3 regions of the Streptomyces sp. NPDC054975 genome follow, and region 2 is predicted to be linked to each of the others. Evidence: riboswitches for the same ligand, from Rfam matches in the RefSeq annotation. Region 2 holds a riboswitch; each other region holds the start of a gene.
The links. Region 2 has a riboswitch for cobalamin ahead of ACWF79_RS15240 (energy-coupling factor ABC transporter permease). Riboswitches for the same ligand answer to the same signal wherever they lie in the genome.

Region 1: linked by a shared signal. The riboswitch ahead of ACWF79_RS13045 (FecCD family ABC transporter permease) and the one ahead of ACWF79_RS15240 (energy-coupling factor ABC transporter permease) in region 2 are both predicted to bind cobalamin.
Region 3: linked by a shared signal. The riboswitch ahead of ACWF79_RS33000 (ribonucleoside-diphosphate reductase subunit alpha) and the one ahead of ACWF79_RS15240 (energy-coupling factor ABC transporter permease) in region 2 are both predicted to bind cobalamin.

What each region holds. Positions count from the first base shown of each region.
Region 1 covers NZ_JBSGWV010000010.1:44,782-50,148, forward strand. The annotation lists gene ACWF79_RS13045 (FecCD family ABC transporter permease) at 1-928, opposite strand, end outside; cobalamin riboswitch at 1,026-1,162, opposite strand; gene ACWF79_RS13050 (NAD(P)/FAD-dependent oxidoreductase) at 1,186-2,217, opposite strand; gene ACWF79_RS13055 (isoprenylcysteine carboxyl methyltransferase family protein) at 2,214-2,729, opposite strand; gene ACWF79_RS13060 (type III polyketide synthase) at 2,743-3,900, opposite strand; gene ACWF79_RS13065 (UbiA family prenyltransferase) at 3,907-4,809, shown strand; gene ACWF79_RS13070 (O-acetyl-ADP-ribose deacetylase) at 4,842-5,366, opposite strand.
Region 2 covers NZ_JBSGWV010000013.1:35,846-41,212, reverse strand. The annotation lists gene cbiQ (cobalt ECF transporter T component CbiQ) at 1-655, opposite strand, end outside; gene ACWF79_RS15245 (energy-coupling factor ABC transporter substrate-binding protein) at 662-1,003, opposite strand; gene ACWF79_RS15240 (energy-coupling factor ABC transporter permease) at 1,000-1,701, opposite strand; cobalamin riboswitch at 1,731-1,928, opposite strand; gene ACWF79_RS15235 (PTS-dependent dihydroxyacetone kinase phosphotransferase subunit DhaM) at 2,029-2,433, opposite strand; gene dhaL (dihydroxyacetone kinase subunit DhaL) at 2,430-3,044, opposite strand; gene dhaK (dihydroxyacetone kinase subunit DhaK) at 3,052-4,044, opposite strand; gene ACWF79_RS15220 (hypothetical protein) at 4,172-4,309, opposite strand; gene ACWF79_RS15215 (TetR/AcrR family transcriptional regulator) at 4,374-5,000, shown strand; gene ACWF79_RS15210 (ATP-binding protein) at 4,985-5,367, opposite strand, start outside.
Region 3 covers NZ_JBSGWV010000074.1:6,646-12,012, forward strand. The annotation lists gene mctP (monocarboxylate uptake permease MctP) at 1-1,175, shown strand, start outside; gene ACWF79_RS32995 (GNAT family N-acetyltransferase) at 1,261-1,764, shown strand; cobalamin riboswitch at 1,817-1,941, shown strand; gene ACWF79_RS33000 (ribonucleoside-diphosphate reductase subunit alpha) at 2,072-4,456, shown strand; gene ACWF79_RS33005 (ribonucleotide-diphosphate reductase subunit beta) at 4,456-5,367, shown strand, end outside.

The DNA of each region.
Region 1 (5,367 bases), on a different contig from region 2:
CGGCGCCGACCAGCATGCGTACGCCGTGGGGAACCATCAGCCCGACGAAGCCGATGGCACCGCTGACGGCGACCACGGCGCCGGTGACGGCCGCGGAGACCACGAAGAGCTCCTTGCGCAGCCACCCCGCGTCCACGCCCAGGGCGGCCGCCGTCTCGTCGCCCATGGCGAGCGCGTTCAGTCGGCGTGCCGACAGCGCGAGGCGGACGAGGCCGGCGAGCACGGCGCCCGCGGCGATGGGCAGGGAGGCCCAGTCGGCCCCGCCGAGGCTGCCGAGCATCCACATCATCGCGGAGCGGGCGGCCTCGCCGTGCTCGGCCGCGAAGACCATGAACGTGGTGACGGCCGAGAAGCCGTAGTACATCGCGCTGCCCGTGAGGACCAGCCGCATCGGGGTCAGACCGCGAGCGGTGCGGGCGATCGCGTACACCAGCACCATGGCGAGGAGCGCGGAGAGGAACGCGGCCGTGGACAGCGCCCAGATGCCGAGCGCGCCCAGCGCGCCGAAGAGCAGGACGGCGTTGGCTCCGACAGCGGCGCCCGACGAGATGCCGAGGACGAACGGATCGGCGAGCGCGTTGCGGACCATCGCCTGCACGGCGACCCCGACGGCCGAGAGTCCCGCGCCGACGACCGCGGCCAACAGGGCGCGTGGGAAGCGCAGTTCCCAGACGATGGTGTACGCCGACACCTCGTCGGGGGTGATCGCTCCACCCGTCAGCCCGGCCCGGAGGTGATGGAGCACCTCGCCCCAGGAGAGACCCGAAGCCCCGATCCCCGCCCCGCAGGCGAGGGAGAGCACCAGCGCGGCGCACAGGGCGACGAGAAGAGGCGGCAGGGGGACGCGCCGTGGCGGGGCAGGCCCGGTTCCCGTGCGAGGGGCGTCCGGCGGCGCGGCGATGCCGCTCTGTTCGACGGGTAGGGCCACGGCGGGTCGCCTTCGCCTTGGGCCGTGCCACACGTCAGGGAGCAGCCGACGACGCGGTACGTCCGGCGCAGCGCCCTCTCGCAGTCCACGGCGAGCTGTCAGGAGCCTTCACCGCCGCGGGTAATCGGGCTCACGGGTGCGCGGACCTGCGTACAGGTTCGTCACTCCGCCTACCGTTGCGGGTCAGCGCCGGACTTCGACCGGACTTCCCCCGCGGGGCGTTGGCAGCTTATCGCGCTCCCGGCGGTGCGCCGCCATCAGGCGAGAGCGTTCACCGCGAGGGTGAAGACGAAGGGAAGCCGGGCCGCGGCCGGCACGATCCTCTCTGCCAGCCAGGGCTGTTGGCGAGCCCGCACCAGGCAGTCGGTCAGCAGCCTGTGCCGGAAGGTCGCTTGCTGCCACGCGGCCTCGTACGCCCCGGGCGAGCCGCGGCGCAGCTGGTCGATCAGCACCCTGGCACCGGCGAGAGCCAGGGAGACACCCTCGCCGGTCAGCGCGTCGACGTATCCGGCGGCGTCGCCCACGAGCAGGACGCGCCCGTGGACGCGTGTACGTACCTTCTGGCGGAGGGGACCCGCACCGCGCACATCGCCGACCGCGGCCTGCCGGGGCAGTGTGGCGGCGAGTTCGGGAAAGCCGGTCAGCTGCTCGTCGAACGGGGCGCGACGGGAGGTCAGGAGCGCGACGCCCAGGAGCTGTGGTCCGAGCGGGGTCACGTACGCCTCACCGTAAGGCCCCCAATGGACCTCGACGTACGGGGAAGGCGGCGCCACGGCGTAGTGCCGGCGGAGCCCGTAACGCGGGGTGCCCGCGTCGGGCACCCCGAGGCCGAGCGAACGCCGCACCGGCGAGTGCAGCCCGTCGGCGGCGACCAGCCAGTCGGCGCGCACTCCCGTGGCGCTGTCCAGGACGCCCTCGGCGTCCTGGCGCACGTCCCGCACGCGCAGCGGCAGGACGGGAACTCCGGCGGCGAGGACGGCCGTGTGCAGGGCTGCGTGCAGGGCGGTGCGCCGCACTCCCAGGCCGGAGCCGTGCCGGAACTCGGCCTGGGCGTGGTGCGGGCCCTGCCGGTAACGGATGCCGGCGATCGGCCGGCCGGGCACGTCCAGTCCCAACGCGCGCAGTTCCCTGACGGCCCCGGGCATCAGCCCCTCCCCGCAGGCCTTGTCGACGGGCATCGCGCGCGGTTCCGCCACCACGACGTCGAACCCCGCCCGCACGGCGTGGAGCGCGGTGGCCAGTCCCGCCGGACCGCCGCCCGCGATCAGCAGGTCGTGCGTGCGGGTCACGCCGCGATCGCCCGGCCCAGGGCGGCGTTCTCGCACCGGACGCGGACGGCGAGCAACAGGGCGTTGGCCACGGTGAACACGACGGCGGTCAGCCACGCGGAGTGCACCAGGGGCAGCGCCGCGATCTCGGCGACGACCGCGACGTAGTTCGGGTGGCGCGCGAAGCGGTAGGGCCCGGCCTGCACGAGACGCGCGCCCGGGACGACGATGACACGCGTGTTCCAGTACGGCCCCAGGGTCATGACGCACCACCAGCGCAGCGCCTGGGCCAGGACGACGACGGCCACCATGGTCCAGCCGAGAAGCGGCAGGAACGGCCGGTCCGTCAGCCAGGGCTCGATCAGACAGCTCGCGAGGAGAGCCGTGTGCAGGGCCACCATGACCGGGTAGTGACCACGGCCGTACTCGACTCCGAGACGGGCGAAGGTCCAGGCCGCGTTGCGTCGCGCGACGACGAGTTCGACGAGGCGTTCCGCGGCGACGGCCGCCAGGAGCAGGGTGTACCAGAGCATGATCGGGGCTTCCTCACCAGCGCAGCAGGACGAACTCGACACAGAAGCCGGGGCCCATCGCCATCATCAGCCCCCACGAACCCGGCGGCGGAGGGTGGCCGGTGGTGACGTCCTCCAGGATCCGCAGCACCGAGGCGGAGGACATGTTCCCCGAGGCGGCCAAGGCCCGGCGGGCGGAGTCGAGGGCTCTCTCCGGGAGGTCCAAGGTGTGGGCCACGGCCGTGAGGATCCGCGGGCCCCCGGGATGGCAGAGCCAGACCCCGATGTCGTCGGGGACCAGGCCATGGGCGGTGAGGAAGGCCCGGAGGTCCGGCCCGATCCGGGCCGTGACGACGTCGGGGATGCCCGCGTCCACCACCGGGCGGAACCCTCCCGCCCCGATCGCCCAGCCCAGCAGGTGCTCGGTGTCCGGGTAGAGGAGGCTGCGGGTGGCCACCACCGTCGGCCGGCCGGGCCGGCGGTCGTCCGCGTGAGCGGTGTGCGCGACGACCGCCGCCGCGCCGTCGCCGAAGAGGGCACCGGCGACGAGGTTGGCCGGTGAGTCGTCGCGCTGCTGCAGGGTGAGCGAGCACAGTTCCACGCTGAGCAGCACGGCCACGTCGCCGCGATGGCCGCGCAGGTAGTCGTGGAGCCGGGCGAGACCGGCGGCTCCCGCCACGCATCCGAGACCGAAGACGGGGATCCGCTTGACGTCCGGCCGCATGCCCATGCGTGACGCGAGCCGGGCGTCGAGCGACGGCGCGGCGATTCCGGTGATGGACGTGCACACCAGGAGGTCGACGTCCGAGGGAGAGAGCCCGGCGGCTTCGAGCGCGGACGCCAGTGCCCGTTCACCGAGTTCCAGGCCGGCGGCCATCCACGCGGCGTTGGCCTCGCCGAAGTCCCGCATGGCGGCGTACCGGTCGAGCGGGAGGGCGAGGTGCCGGGTCCGCACGCCGGAGGCGCCGTGCAGCCGCCGCAGCAGGGCGCGGTCCGCTCCCGGGGCGAGGCAGAGGTCACCGATCAGCTCCGTGAGCTCGCTCTGGTCGTACCGGTGCTCGGGCAGGGCCGTACGGACTGCGGCCACGACGCTCTCGCGGGCGTCCGGGTCGGTCGGGGCGGCGACGTCGTCGCCCGCGTGTGCGGCGGGGAGCGTCTCGGGAGCGAACCGGGGGACTGTGGGGACACGCATTCCGGGATGTCTCCTCACGACCGGTGGCCCGACTACCTTGCACCCGTGTCTCTATACCCCGCTGCCGTTCCGGTGCGAGCGACACACCGGCTCACGGCTCTGCTGCGTTCCTGCCACCCGGAGCCGACGCTCGCGGTGACCGTCTTCGTCACCGCGCTGGCGGCCGTGTCGGGGCGCGGAGCGGGGGGCGCCGTGGCGGTCGGGGCGGCGGTGCTGGCCGGTCAGTTGTCGGTCGGGTGGTGCAACGACGCGGTGGACGCGGACCGGGACGCCGTCAGCGGCCGCCGCGACAAACCGCTCGCGGCCGGCGCTCTGCGACCACGGACGGCCGCTCTGGCCGCCGGCGCGGCGCTCCTCGTCTGCGTGCCGCTCTCCCTGCTCGGCGGCGTGGCGGCCGCGCTTGTTCACCTGGCGGGTGTGGTCGTCGGCGGGTGGGCGTACAACCTCGTCCTGAAGGGCACGGTGTTCTCGCCCGTGCCGTACGCCGTCGGGTTCGCGTCCCTGCCCGCCTTCGTCACGCTCGGCGCGCCGACGCACGCCTGGCCCGCCTGGTGGGCCGTCACCACGAGCGCCCTGCTCGGCGTCGGCGCCCACTGGGTGAACGCGCTGCCCGACATCGCGGACGATCTCGCGACGGGCGTGCGGGGTCTGCCGCAGCGCCTCGGTCCCGTGGCCTGTCGCTGGATCGCGCTGATCACGATGGTGGCCGCGGTCGCGGTCGTGACGCTGGGGCCGCCCGGGGCGGCGGGGCCGGCGGGGTGGGTGTGCGCCGGCGCAGCGGTGTGCGCCGCCGTCGCCGGTACCGTCCCGCGGTGGCCCGAGGTCGGCCGATGGCCGTTCCGGGCCGCCCTCGTGGTGGCGGGCCTGGCGGTCGCCCAGCTCCTGGCCCGCGGCTCCGTCATCGTCTGACCGCCTGGCCGCTGCGCGCGACCGACCTCGCGCTACGAGGAAGGGACCTGCCGGACGAACGCCCGGTACGCCTCGTCGTCGAAGAGGACGAACCTGACCTCCTCGACGGCGGTCTCCGTGCTCCGTACGGTCTCCACCGCGATGCGGGCGCCGTCGTCCATGGGCCAGCCGTAGATCCCGGTGGAGATGGCCGGGAAGGCGACGGTCCGCGCGCCCAGTTCGTCGGCCACGCGGAGCGACTCGCGGTAGCAGGAGGCCAGTTGCTCCGAGCGGTCCTCCTCGCGGGACCAGACCGGGCCCACGGTGTGGATCACCCAGCGCGCGTCGAGCCGGCCCGCGGTGGTGGCGACCGCCTGGCCGGTCCGCAGGCCCTTGCCGTAGTGACCGGCCCGGAGTGCGCGGCACTCGGCCAGGATCTCCGGGCCGCCCCGGCGGTGGATCGCGCCGTCGACGCCGCCTCCGCCGAGCAGGGAGGAGTTCGCCGCGTTGACGAGGGCGTCGGCGTGCTGGTCCGTGAGGTCGCCGAGGACGAGCTCGATCACCGGTCGTGTGGTCATG
Region 2 (5,367 bases):
CGGGCACCAGGACCCGCAGCGTCCCGTCGTACCCCCGCCCCGCCAGCCCGGTCTGCAGACGCTGCGCCCGGTCGAAGGCGCGGACGAACGCCGTGGCGCCGAGCCCGGCGAGCGAACGCCAGGTCGCCGCCCGCGTGGTCAGCCCCAGCCGGGCCGCCTGCGCCTGTCGGATTTTGGATATCGCATCCAGAAGAAGAAAGCTGATCCGGTACATCACCAACGCCACATCCACCACGGGCGCCGGGACCCCGGCCCGCACCAGGCGCGGCAGGACATCGGACACGGGCGTGGTGAAGGCGAACAGCAGCACGCCCAGGGACGCGGACGACGTCCGCAGCAGCAGCTCACCGGCGTGGACCGGCCCGTCCTGCGCGAGCACGACGAGTCCCCGGTCCCCTCCCACCTCGAACAGCAGCGGGATCGCCCCGGTCACACAGAAGCCCAGTGGGATACGGAACGCGCGCCACAGCTGACGCCCCGGCACCCCCGCCGGACCGAGAAGGACGACCAGGGTGGCCGCCGCGACCAGAACGGCACCGGGCCACGGCGGCAGACAGACCGCGCACAGCGTCAGGCCGAAGCCGAGCACGGCCTTCTCGCACGGATGACGGCGGCGCCAGCGACTGCTGTGCGCCGCCGCGTCGATCGGCAGCACCGGCGGTTACGTGTCGTCCGACGCCGACTGCAGCGCCTTCGCCTCGGCCCGGGCCTCGCCCTGCTTGCGGCCCCTGTGCACGCCGAAGTAGTACGCCAGCACGCCGGCGCCGAGTGCCGCCTGAAGGGCGAAGAGGGCCGACTCGATCTCACCGGAGGCGGGCTCGTAGAGCGGGCTGAACCACGGTTCGTAGTCGGGAGCGATCTCCGTGATCGCCGCCTCCGCCTCGCCGTCGGCTCCGGTGAACGGTTCCTCCTTGTGGTCGCCGAGGCCCAGGACCAGCGGCAGCACCGCCAGAGCCGCGACGACGAGCAGAATCAGGGAGTTGATCTTCGCGTTCCGGCTCATCGGGCGCTCGCCTCCGCGGTGTCGGCCTTCTTACGGGACGGGAGCAGAATCCCGAGCCGGGTCAGATCCCCCTTGCTGGACTGGGTGAGCAGCCGCATGACGAGCACGGTCAGCAGACCCTCGCTGACCGCGAGCGGCAGCTGCGTCACGGCGAAGATCCCGCCGAACTTGGCGAGCGCCCCGGCCACACCGCTGCCCGGGTCGGGGAAGGCCAGCGCGAGCTGGACGCTGGTCACGCAGTACGTCGACAGGTCGGCGACGAACGCGCCGAAGAACACACTCACCATGAGCGGCACGTCGAAGCGGCGCAGCAGCCAGTACGTACCGAATCCGGCCCACGGCCCGACGATCGCCATCGAGAACACATTGGCGCCGAGCGTGGTGAGCCCGCCGTGCGCGAGCAGCAGCGCCTGGAACAGCAGCGTGATCGTGCCGAGGACCGCCATCACCGGCGGACGGAACAGGATCGCGCCCAGGCCCGTACCGGTCGGGTGCGAGCAACTGCCCGTCACGGACGGGATCTTGAGAGCGGACAGGACGAACGTGAACGCGCCGGACGCGCCCAGCAGCAGGGTGGACTCGGGGTTGGCCTTGACCTCGCGGGTCAGCGCGCGGACGCCGTGGACGACGAAGGGAGCGGACGCGACGCCCCAGGCGGCCGCGTGCACAGGGGGCAGATACCCCTCGGCTATATGCATGGTTGGGAGACCCTCTCCAGCACCTCGTGGATGGACAACGCACCTTGGCCGGTCTCCTGGCTGACGGGTCATGCCGCCGCGGCTCCGCCTTCCCACACCGCCGCGGTCTCCCGCGGCGGTCCAGTGGCTTCCCCCCAGGGGGATGGAGCCGGACTTCCCGATCACAGTGGCGAGGGCCGCACCGGTACCGCACCGGTTTCCCGTACACCAAGGCGCTGTGACATTAGTGGGTTGACCAGCTACATCACAACACGGGTGCGCTCCCGGACGGTGTGTGACGGATCTCCCGCGCGCCCCCCGCCCGCCCCCGTCCCCTCTCGTGCGCGCTCACTCCTTCCGGTACGTGTACGCCTCCTGCGCCGCTGCCGTCACCGCGTCCAGGTCCCCGCCGGCGCTCGCCGTGACGAGCGCGGCGACCGCGCCCTCGACGAACGGGGCGTCCACGAGGCGCGCCCCCTCCGGCAGTTCGTCACCCTCGGCGAGGAGCGCCTTGACCGTCAGGACGGCGCTGCCGAGGTCGACGAGGAGGGCCACCCCGGCACCGCCGTCGACCGCCTTCGCTGCTTCCACGATCCGCTCGGAGCTGGTGCCCAGACCCCCGTCGGGAGCGCCTCCGGCGGCGGCGACCGGCGCGGTCGCCCCGCCGCCCGCGAGCCCCTGGGCCAGGGCGGCGACGGCGTCGGCCACGGCCGCGCTGTGCGAGACCAGCACGATGCCCACCTGGCCGGTCATGCGGCGGCCACCTCCGCGAGCGCGGCGATCAGCAGCGCCGACGACGTCGCGCCGGGGTCCTGGTGCCCGATGGAACGCTCACCCAGATAGCTCGCCCTGCCCTTGCGTGCCTGGAGGGGTACGGTCGCGAGGGCGCCGCGCTCGGCCGCGTCCCGGGCGGCGGCGAAGGAGTCGCCGAGCGCCTCCGCCGCGGGCACGAGCGCGTCCAGCATCGTCTTGTCGCCGACCTGGGCCCCGCCGAGCCGGCCGACGGCCTCGACCCCGGCGGCCAGCGCCGACGCCAGGTCCTGCCGCGTCACGGACTCCGCCTCGCCGAGTGCCTTGCCGGTGCGGCGCAGCAGCGTCCCGTACAGCGGGCCGGACGCGCCGCCCACGGTGGAGATCAACTGCCGTCCGGCGACGGTGAGTACGGCTCCCGGCGTCGCGGGCGGCTCCTTGTCCAGCACCTCCGTCACGGCGGCGAACCCCCGCTTCAGGTTGGCGCCGTGGTCCGCGTCGCCGATCGCCGAGTCGAGTTCCGTGAGGTGCTCGGCCTCACGGTCGACGGCGGCCGTTGCCGTGGCCAGCCAGCGGCGGAAGAACGCGGCGTCGAGCTCGTTCACTTCGGACATCCCTCTCTCACCGGCCCCAGCGCAGCGCGGCCGTCTGCACGGGCGCGTCCCAGAGCCGCAGCATCTCCTCGTCGGCCTCGCAGAGCGTCACCGAGCAGCCTGCCATGTCCAGCGAGGTGACGTAGTTCCCGACGAGCGTGCGGGCGACGGGCACCCCGCGCTCGGTCAGCACCCGCTGCACCTCGGCGTTGAATCCGTAGAGTTCGAGCAGGGGCGTGGCCCCCATCCCGTTCACCAGGGCGAGGACCGGCCCGGACGGCCGCAGGTCTTCCAGTACGGCGTCGACGGCGAAGTCCGCGATCTCGCGCGAGGTCATCATCGCGCGCCGCTCCCGCCCCGGCTCGCCATGGATTCCGACCCCCAACTCAAGCTCACCTTCCGGGAGGTCGAAGGTGGGGCTGCCCTTCGCGGGCGTGGTGCACGCGCTCAGTGCCACGCCGAGACTCCGCGACCGCTCGTTCACCCGCCGCGCGATCGCCTCCACCCGCTCCAGCGGCGCCCCCTCCTCGGCGGCGGCTCCCGCGATCTTCTCCACGAAGAGCGTCGCCCCCGTGCCCCGCCGCCCGGCCGTGTACAGGCTGTCCGTCACCGCCACGTCGTCGTCGACCAGCACCTTGGCGACCTGGATGCCCTCGTCCTCGGCGAGCTCGGCCGCCATCTCGAAGTTGAGCACGTCACCGGTGTAGTTCTTGACGACGAACAGCACCCCGGCCCCGCTGTCGACCGCGGCGGCGGCCCGCACCATCTGATCGGGCACCGGCGAGGTGAACACCTCCCCGGGACACGCGGCGGCCAGCATCCCGGGGCCCACGAACCCCCCGTGCAACGGCTCGTGCCCGGACCCGCCCCCGGACACCAGAGCCACCTTCCCGGCGATGGGCGCGTCCCTCCGCAGCACGACACGGTTCTCGACATCGACGGTGAGTTCGGGGTGCGCGGCGGCCATGCCCCGCAGCGCGTCGGCGACGACGGTCTCCGGAACGTTGATCAGCATTCTCATGGGCTTTCTCCTTGAGAGCCTGGCGGTGGGGCCTACGGCAGTATCGAGCTTGCGGCCCTCAAGGTCACGTGTCCTGGGCGCCCGGGGTGGTGCTGTGGCCGGGGCCTCGCCGCCGTGTGACACCGGCTCAGACCGGGGCGCGCAGAGGGATCGAGGCGAGTTTGGCCGGGTCGACGACGATCCGGATGCCGGCGATGCGGCCTCGGGTGACGGTGAAGGCCGGGAGAAGGTGACAAGCCCGGTCCGCCGGGACCTGCTCGGGCACCGGTCGCTTCCCTGAAAACGTGGCGCGTCAAGGTTTTAGGGTCGGTGAGGGCTAGAGTGCCTGAGTGAGCACACGAGGGTCCCGGGGGCCTTACGCCAAGACCGCCGCCAAGCGGCAGCAGATCCTCGACGCCGCCCTGGCGGCCTACGCCGAGGCGGGCAGCAGGGGGGTGTCGGTGCGCGACATCGCCCAGCGGGTGGGGTTGACCGACGCGGGGGTGCTGCACCACTTCGGCAGCCGGGAAGCCCTGCTCGCCGCGGTGATCGAAGCCCGTGACACCTCCGCCGCCGAGGCGTACGGCCCGGAGACGGTGCTGTGGCGCACGGAGTTGCTGGCGGAGAATGCCGCCACGCCCGGGCTTGTCAAACTGTTCCTGGACATCGCGGCGGCCTCCGCCGACCCGGACCACCCGGGGCACGAGTTCTTCACCGAGCGCTACCGCCGGCTGCGGGAGCAGATCGCGGCCCTGCTCGTCGCCGGTCCGCCCCCGGGGCTCGAGTCCGCCGAGCCGGACGCCGGCCGCGACGCCGACTGGGCCGCCCGGGTCCTGCTGGCCGCGACCGACGGCCTGCAGCTCCAGTGGCTGCTGGAGCCGTCCATCGACATGGCCGGGGACATCGGACGGCTGCGCGATGTGCTGATGGACGCCCTGGGGGACGAGCGGGCGTCCGGGCCTCAGGCGACGGGGTAGTCCGCCTCCGGCGGTTCCTGCGCGCCGTCGGCTCCGGGAGCCAGGGTCACCACCACCCGTGTGCCGCGAGCGGTCCGCACGATGGTGCAGTCCAGGGCGTAGGCGCGCACCAGGCCCAGGCCTCGGCCGCAGCACGCGTCGAGGCCGTCGCCGGGCAGGCGGGGGCGTCGGCGGCGCCACCGTCCGGTGTCCTGGACCTGGACGGCCACGGTCCTTCCCGTCGTCGTCAGAAGGACGGCGACATCGAGGCTGCCGCTGTGCCGCACGACGTTGGTCACGAGTTCGGTGACGATCACGGTGAGGGCCTCGTCGGCGTGGTCGCCCAGGTTCCAGCAGCGTGCCGTGTCCCGGGCGAAACGCCGGAGCG
Region 3 (5,367 bases), on a different contig from region 2:
TCCAGGCCGTCCTGGACGTGATGGGCGTGGGCGGCGGGGAGAACACGCACTGGTTCATCAAGGACCTGCCGCTGCTCATCGCCTTCGGTGTCCTCGCCGCGTACACCTACTCCTCGGGTCTGCGCGCCCCGGCGCTCATCGCCTTCGTCAAGGACACCCTGATCTACATCGTCATCGCGGTGGCGATCATCTACATCCCGATCAAGCTGGGCGGCTTCGACGAGATCTTCGCCAAGGCCGGCGAGGCGTACGCGACGGTCAACCCGGCGACCGACAAGCCGCGTGGCGCGCTGGTGCCGGGCGAGATGGGTCAGTGGGGCTACGCGACGCTCGCGCTCGGCTCGGCGCTCGCGCTCTTCATGTACCCGCACTCGATCACGGCGACGCTCTCCTCGCGCAGCCGTGACGTGATCCGCCGCAACACCACGATCCTGCCGCTGTACTCACTGATGCTGGGTCTGCTCGCGCTGCTCGGCTTCATGGCGATCGCCGCCGGGGTCAAGGTCTCCAACGGTCAGCTGGCGATCCCGCAGCTGTTCGAGACCATGTTCCCGGACTGGTTCGCGGGCGTGGCCTTCGCCGCCATCGGCATCGGCGCCCTGGTGCCGGCCGCGATCATGTCGATCGCCGCCGCCAACCTCTTCACCCGGAACATCTACAAGGACTTCCTGAAGCCGGACGCCACGCCGGAGCAGGAGACCAAGGTGTCCAAGCTGGTGTCGCTGCTGGTCAAGGTCGGCGCGCTGGCCTTCGTCCTCACCATGGACAAGACGGTCGCCATCAACTTCCAGCTGCTCGGCGGCATCTGGATCCTGCAGACCCTCCCGGCCCTGGTCGGCGGCCTGTTCACCCGCTGGTTCCACCGCTGGGCGCTGCTCGCCGGCTGGGCGGTCGGCATGGTCTACGGCACGGCGGCGGCGTACGGCGTGGCCAGCCCGACCCAGAAGCACTTCGGCGGCTCGTCCGCCGAGATCCCGGGCATCGGCGAGATCGGCTACATCGGCCTCACCGCCTTCGTGATCAACGTCGTCGTCACCGTCGTCCTGACCTTCGTCCTGAAGGCCGTCAAGGCGCCGGAGGGCGTGGACGAGACCTCGCCGTCGGACTACACGGCGGACGCCGGCGACCCGGGCGTCGAGACCGAGATGCCGAAGCTCGGCGCGAGCACGCACTGACGCCGTAGCGCACCACGCGAAGGGCCCGGGGTTTCCGAGCGGAAATCCACGGGCCCTTCGCCGTGCCTCCGGGCAGACTCGGGCCATGGACATCACGATCAGGGCGGTACGGCCCGAGGAGTACGAGACGCTCGGCGAACTGACGGCGGGGACCTACCTGGGCGACGGGCTGCTGTTCTTCGGCGCGGAGGACCCCTATCTGCCCGTCCTCGCGGACGTCGCCGGTCGGGCCGCGGAGGCCGAGGTGCTCGTCGCCGACGACGGCGCGGGCCGGATCCTCGGCGGCGTCACCTTCGTGCGGGGCGGCACGCGCTGGGCGGACGTGGCGCGGGCCGACGAGGCCGAGTTCCGGATGCTGGTGGTCGCCCCCGACGCGCGCGGCCGGGGCATCGGCGAGGCACTGGTCCGGGCGTGCGTGGAGCGGGCCCGGGCGCTGCCCGGCTGTGTCCGGATCGTGCTCTCGACCGACCCCGAAATGGCCGCCGCCCACCGCGTGTACGAGCGGATGGGATTCGTACGCACCCCGGAACGGGACTGGTCGCCGATACCGGACATAGTCCCGCTGCTCACCTACGCCCTGGAGCTGTGACGCGACGCGACACAACATGTGGGGGGTGCCACGAGCGGCGCCCCCCACATGTATGCTCGACCTCGCTGTCGTCGCAGGGGAATCCGGTGCGAATCCGGAACTGTCCCGCAACGGTGTGCTTTTGACGGCTTCGTCCGTCCGGTCAGTCCGAAGACCTGCCGACAGCGCGCCCGGTCCTTCCGTTCCGGGTGCCACAGACGTCCGGGCCTCGCGGAGTGGGCCGCGGCGCGGCGCAGCCCTGCGTACGGGGATGGCCGCTGCCCGCCTCCCTCCGCCCGGCCCCGAGCCGAGCGAGGGAGAGCCCCACGTGACCATCGCGCCCGCCGATCCGGCCGCAGCGATCGAGAGCGACGGTAACGAGAGCGACGGACCCGGGACCGTGCTTCTGCGGACCCTGACCCACCTCACCGCCGACCTCCCCGACACCGACCCCGGCAAGGTCGCCGCCGCCGCGCTGCGCGGCCGCAACGCCGGTTCGGACGAGGCGGAGCTGCGCGAGCTGGCCACCGAGGCGGCCGCGGGTCTCATCGCCGAGGACCCCGCCTACTCCCGGCTCGCCGCCCGGTTGCTGACGATCACGATCGCGGACGAGGCCGCCTCCCAGGGCTCGGTCCGCTTCTCCGCCTCGGTCGCCGTGGGGCACCGCGAGGGCCTGATCGCCGACCGCACGGCCGACTTCGTCACGCTGCACGCCGAGCGCCTCGACGCGCTCGTCGACGACGCCGCGGACGACCGCTTCGGCTACTTCGGTCTGCGCACCCTCTACTCGCGCTACCTCCTGCGCCACCCGATCACCCGCAAGGTGATCGAGACCCCGCAGCACTTCATGCTCCGGGTGGCCTGCGGTCTCGCGGAGAACGACTCCACCCGCGCGCTGGACGAGGTCGCCGCGCTGTACGGGCTGATGAGCCGGCTGGACTACCTGCCCTCCTCCCCCACGCTCTTCAACTCCGGCACCCGCCACCCTCAGATGTCCTCCTGCTACCTGCTGGACTCCCCGCAGGACGAGCTGGACTCCATCTACGACCGGTACCACCAGGTCGCGCGCCTCTCGAAGCACGCGGGCGGCATCGGCCTGTCGTACTCCCGCGTCCGCGCCCGCGGTTCGCTGATCCGCGGCACCAACGGGCACTCCAACGGCATCGTGCCGTTCCTGAAGACGCTGGACGCCTCGGTGGCGGCCGTGAACCAGGGCGGGCGGCGCAAGGGCGCGGCCGCGGTCTACCTGGAGACCTGGCACGCGGACATCGAGGAGTTCCTGGAGCTGCGGGACAACACCGGTGAGGACGCCCGGCGTACGCACAACCTGAACCTCGCGCACTGGATCCCGGACGAGTTCATGCGCCGGGTCAACGCCGACGCCGAGTGGTCGCTGTTCTCCCCGGCGGACGTGCCCGAGCTCGTCGACCTGTGGGGCGAGGAGTTCGACGCCGCGTACCGCGCCGCCGAGGCGAAGGGCCTGGCCCGCAAGACCATGCCGGCCCGTGACCTGTACGGCCGGATGATGCGGACCCTGGCCCAGACCGGCAACGGCTGGATGACCTTCAAGGACGCCTCGAACCGTACGGCCAACCAGACCGCCGAGCCGGGCCACACGGTCCACTCCTCCAACCTCTGCACGGAGATCCTGGAGGTCACGGACGACGGCGAGACGGCGGTCTGCAACCTGGGCTCGGTCAACCTGGGTGCCTTCGTCACCGGCGGCGACATCGACTGGGACCGGCTGGACGAGACCGTCCGTACGGCCGTCACCTTCCTCGACCGGGTCGTGGACATCAACTTCTACCCGACCGAGCAGGCCGGCCGCTCCAACGCCCGCTGGCGCCCGGTGGGCCTGGGCGCGATGGGCCTCCAGGACGTCTTCTTCCAGCTGAAGCTGCCGTTCGACTCCCCCGAGGCGCGTGCGCTGTCCACCCGTATCGCCGAGCGGATCATGCTCGCCGCGTACGAGGCCTCCGCCGACCTCGCCGAGCGCAACGGCCCGGTGCCGGCCTGGGACAAGACCCGCGCCGCGCGCGGTGTCCTGCACCCCGACCACTACGACGTCGAGCTCAACTGGCCCGAGCGCTGGGCCGCGCTGCGCGAGCGGATCGCGAGCGTCGGCATGCGCAACAGCCTGCTGCTCGCCATCGCGCCGACGGCGACGATCGCCTCGATCGCGGGCGTGTACGAGTGCATCGAGCCGCAGGTCTCCAACCTGTTCAAGCGCGAGACGCTGAGCGGTGAGTTCCTCCAGGTCAACGCGTACCTCGTGGACGAGCTGAAGAAGCTCGGCGTGTGGGACGCGCAGACCCGTGAGGCGCTGCGCGAGGCGAGCGGCTCGGTGCAGGGGTTCAGCTGGATCCCGGCCGAGGTGCGCGAGCTGTACCGGACGGCGTGGGAGATCCCGCAGCGCGGTCTGATCGACATGGCTGCGGCCCGCACCCCGTTCCTGGACCAGTCGCAGTCCCTGAACCTGTTCCTGGAGACGCCGACGATCGGCAAGCTGTCGTCGATGTACGCGTACGCCTGGAAGCAGGGCCTGAAGACGACGTACTACCTGCGCTCCCGCCCGGCGACGCGGATCGCCCGCGCCGCTCAGGCGTCGGCGACCGCCACCGCCACCGCCCCCATCCCCGTCCAGCAGGCCGCCGACCCCGACGCCGTCGCCTGCTCCCTTGAGAACCCCGAGTCCTGCGAGGCCTGCCAGTAATGAGCTCCAACGAACAGAAGAACCTGCTGGACCCGGGCTTCGAGCTGACCCTGCGTCCGATGCGCTACCCGGACTTCTACGAGCGCTACCGCGACGCGATCAAGAACACCTGGACCGTGGAGGAGGTCGACCTCCACTCGGACGTCGCCGACCTCGCCAAGCTGACGCCGGGTGAGCAGCACATGATCGGCCGGCTGGTCGCGTTCTTCGCGACCGGCGACTCGATCGTGGCGAACAACCTCGTGCTGACGCTGTACAAGCACATCAACTCCCCCGAGGCGCGCCTGTACCTCTCGCGCCAGCTGTTCGAGGAGGCCGTGCACGTCCAGTTCTATCTGACGCTGCTCGACACCTACCTGCCCGACCCGGAGGACCGCGCGGCGGCCTTCGACGCGGTGGAGAACATCCCCTCCATCCGCGAGAAGGCGCAGTTCTGCTTCAAGTGGATGGACTCGGTCGAGAAGATCGAGCGCCTGGAGACCCAGGCCGACCGCCGCCGCTTCCTGCTCAACCTGATCTGCTTCGCGGCGTGCATCGAGGGCCTGTTCTTCTACGGCGCCTTCGCCTACGTGTACTGGTTCCGCTCGCGCGGTCTGCTGCACGGTCTCGCGACCGGCACCAACTGGGTGTTCCGCGACGAGACGATGCACATGAACTTCGCCTTCGAGGTCGTGGACACCGTCCGCAAGGAGGAGCCGGAGCTCTTCGACGACGCCCTCCAGCAGCAGGTCACCGACATGCTGAAGGAGGCCGTGGAGGCGGAGCTGCAGTTCGGCCGTGACCTGTGCGGCGACGGCCTGCCGGGCATGAACACCGAGTCGATGCGCGAGTACCTCCAGTGCGTCGCCGACCAGCGCCTGGTCCGTCTCGGCTTCGCGCCGGTCTACGGCTCCGAGAACCCGTTCGCGTTC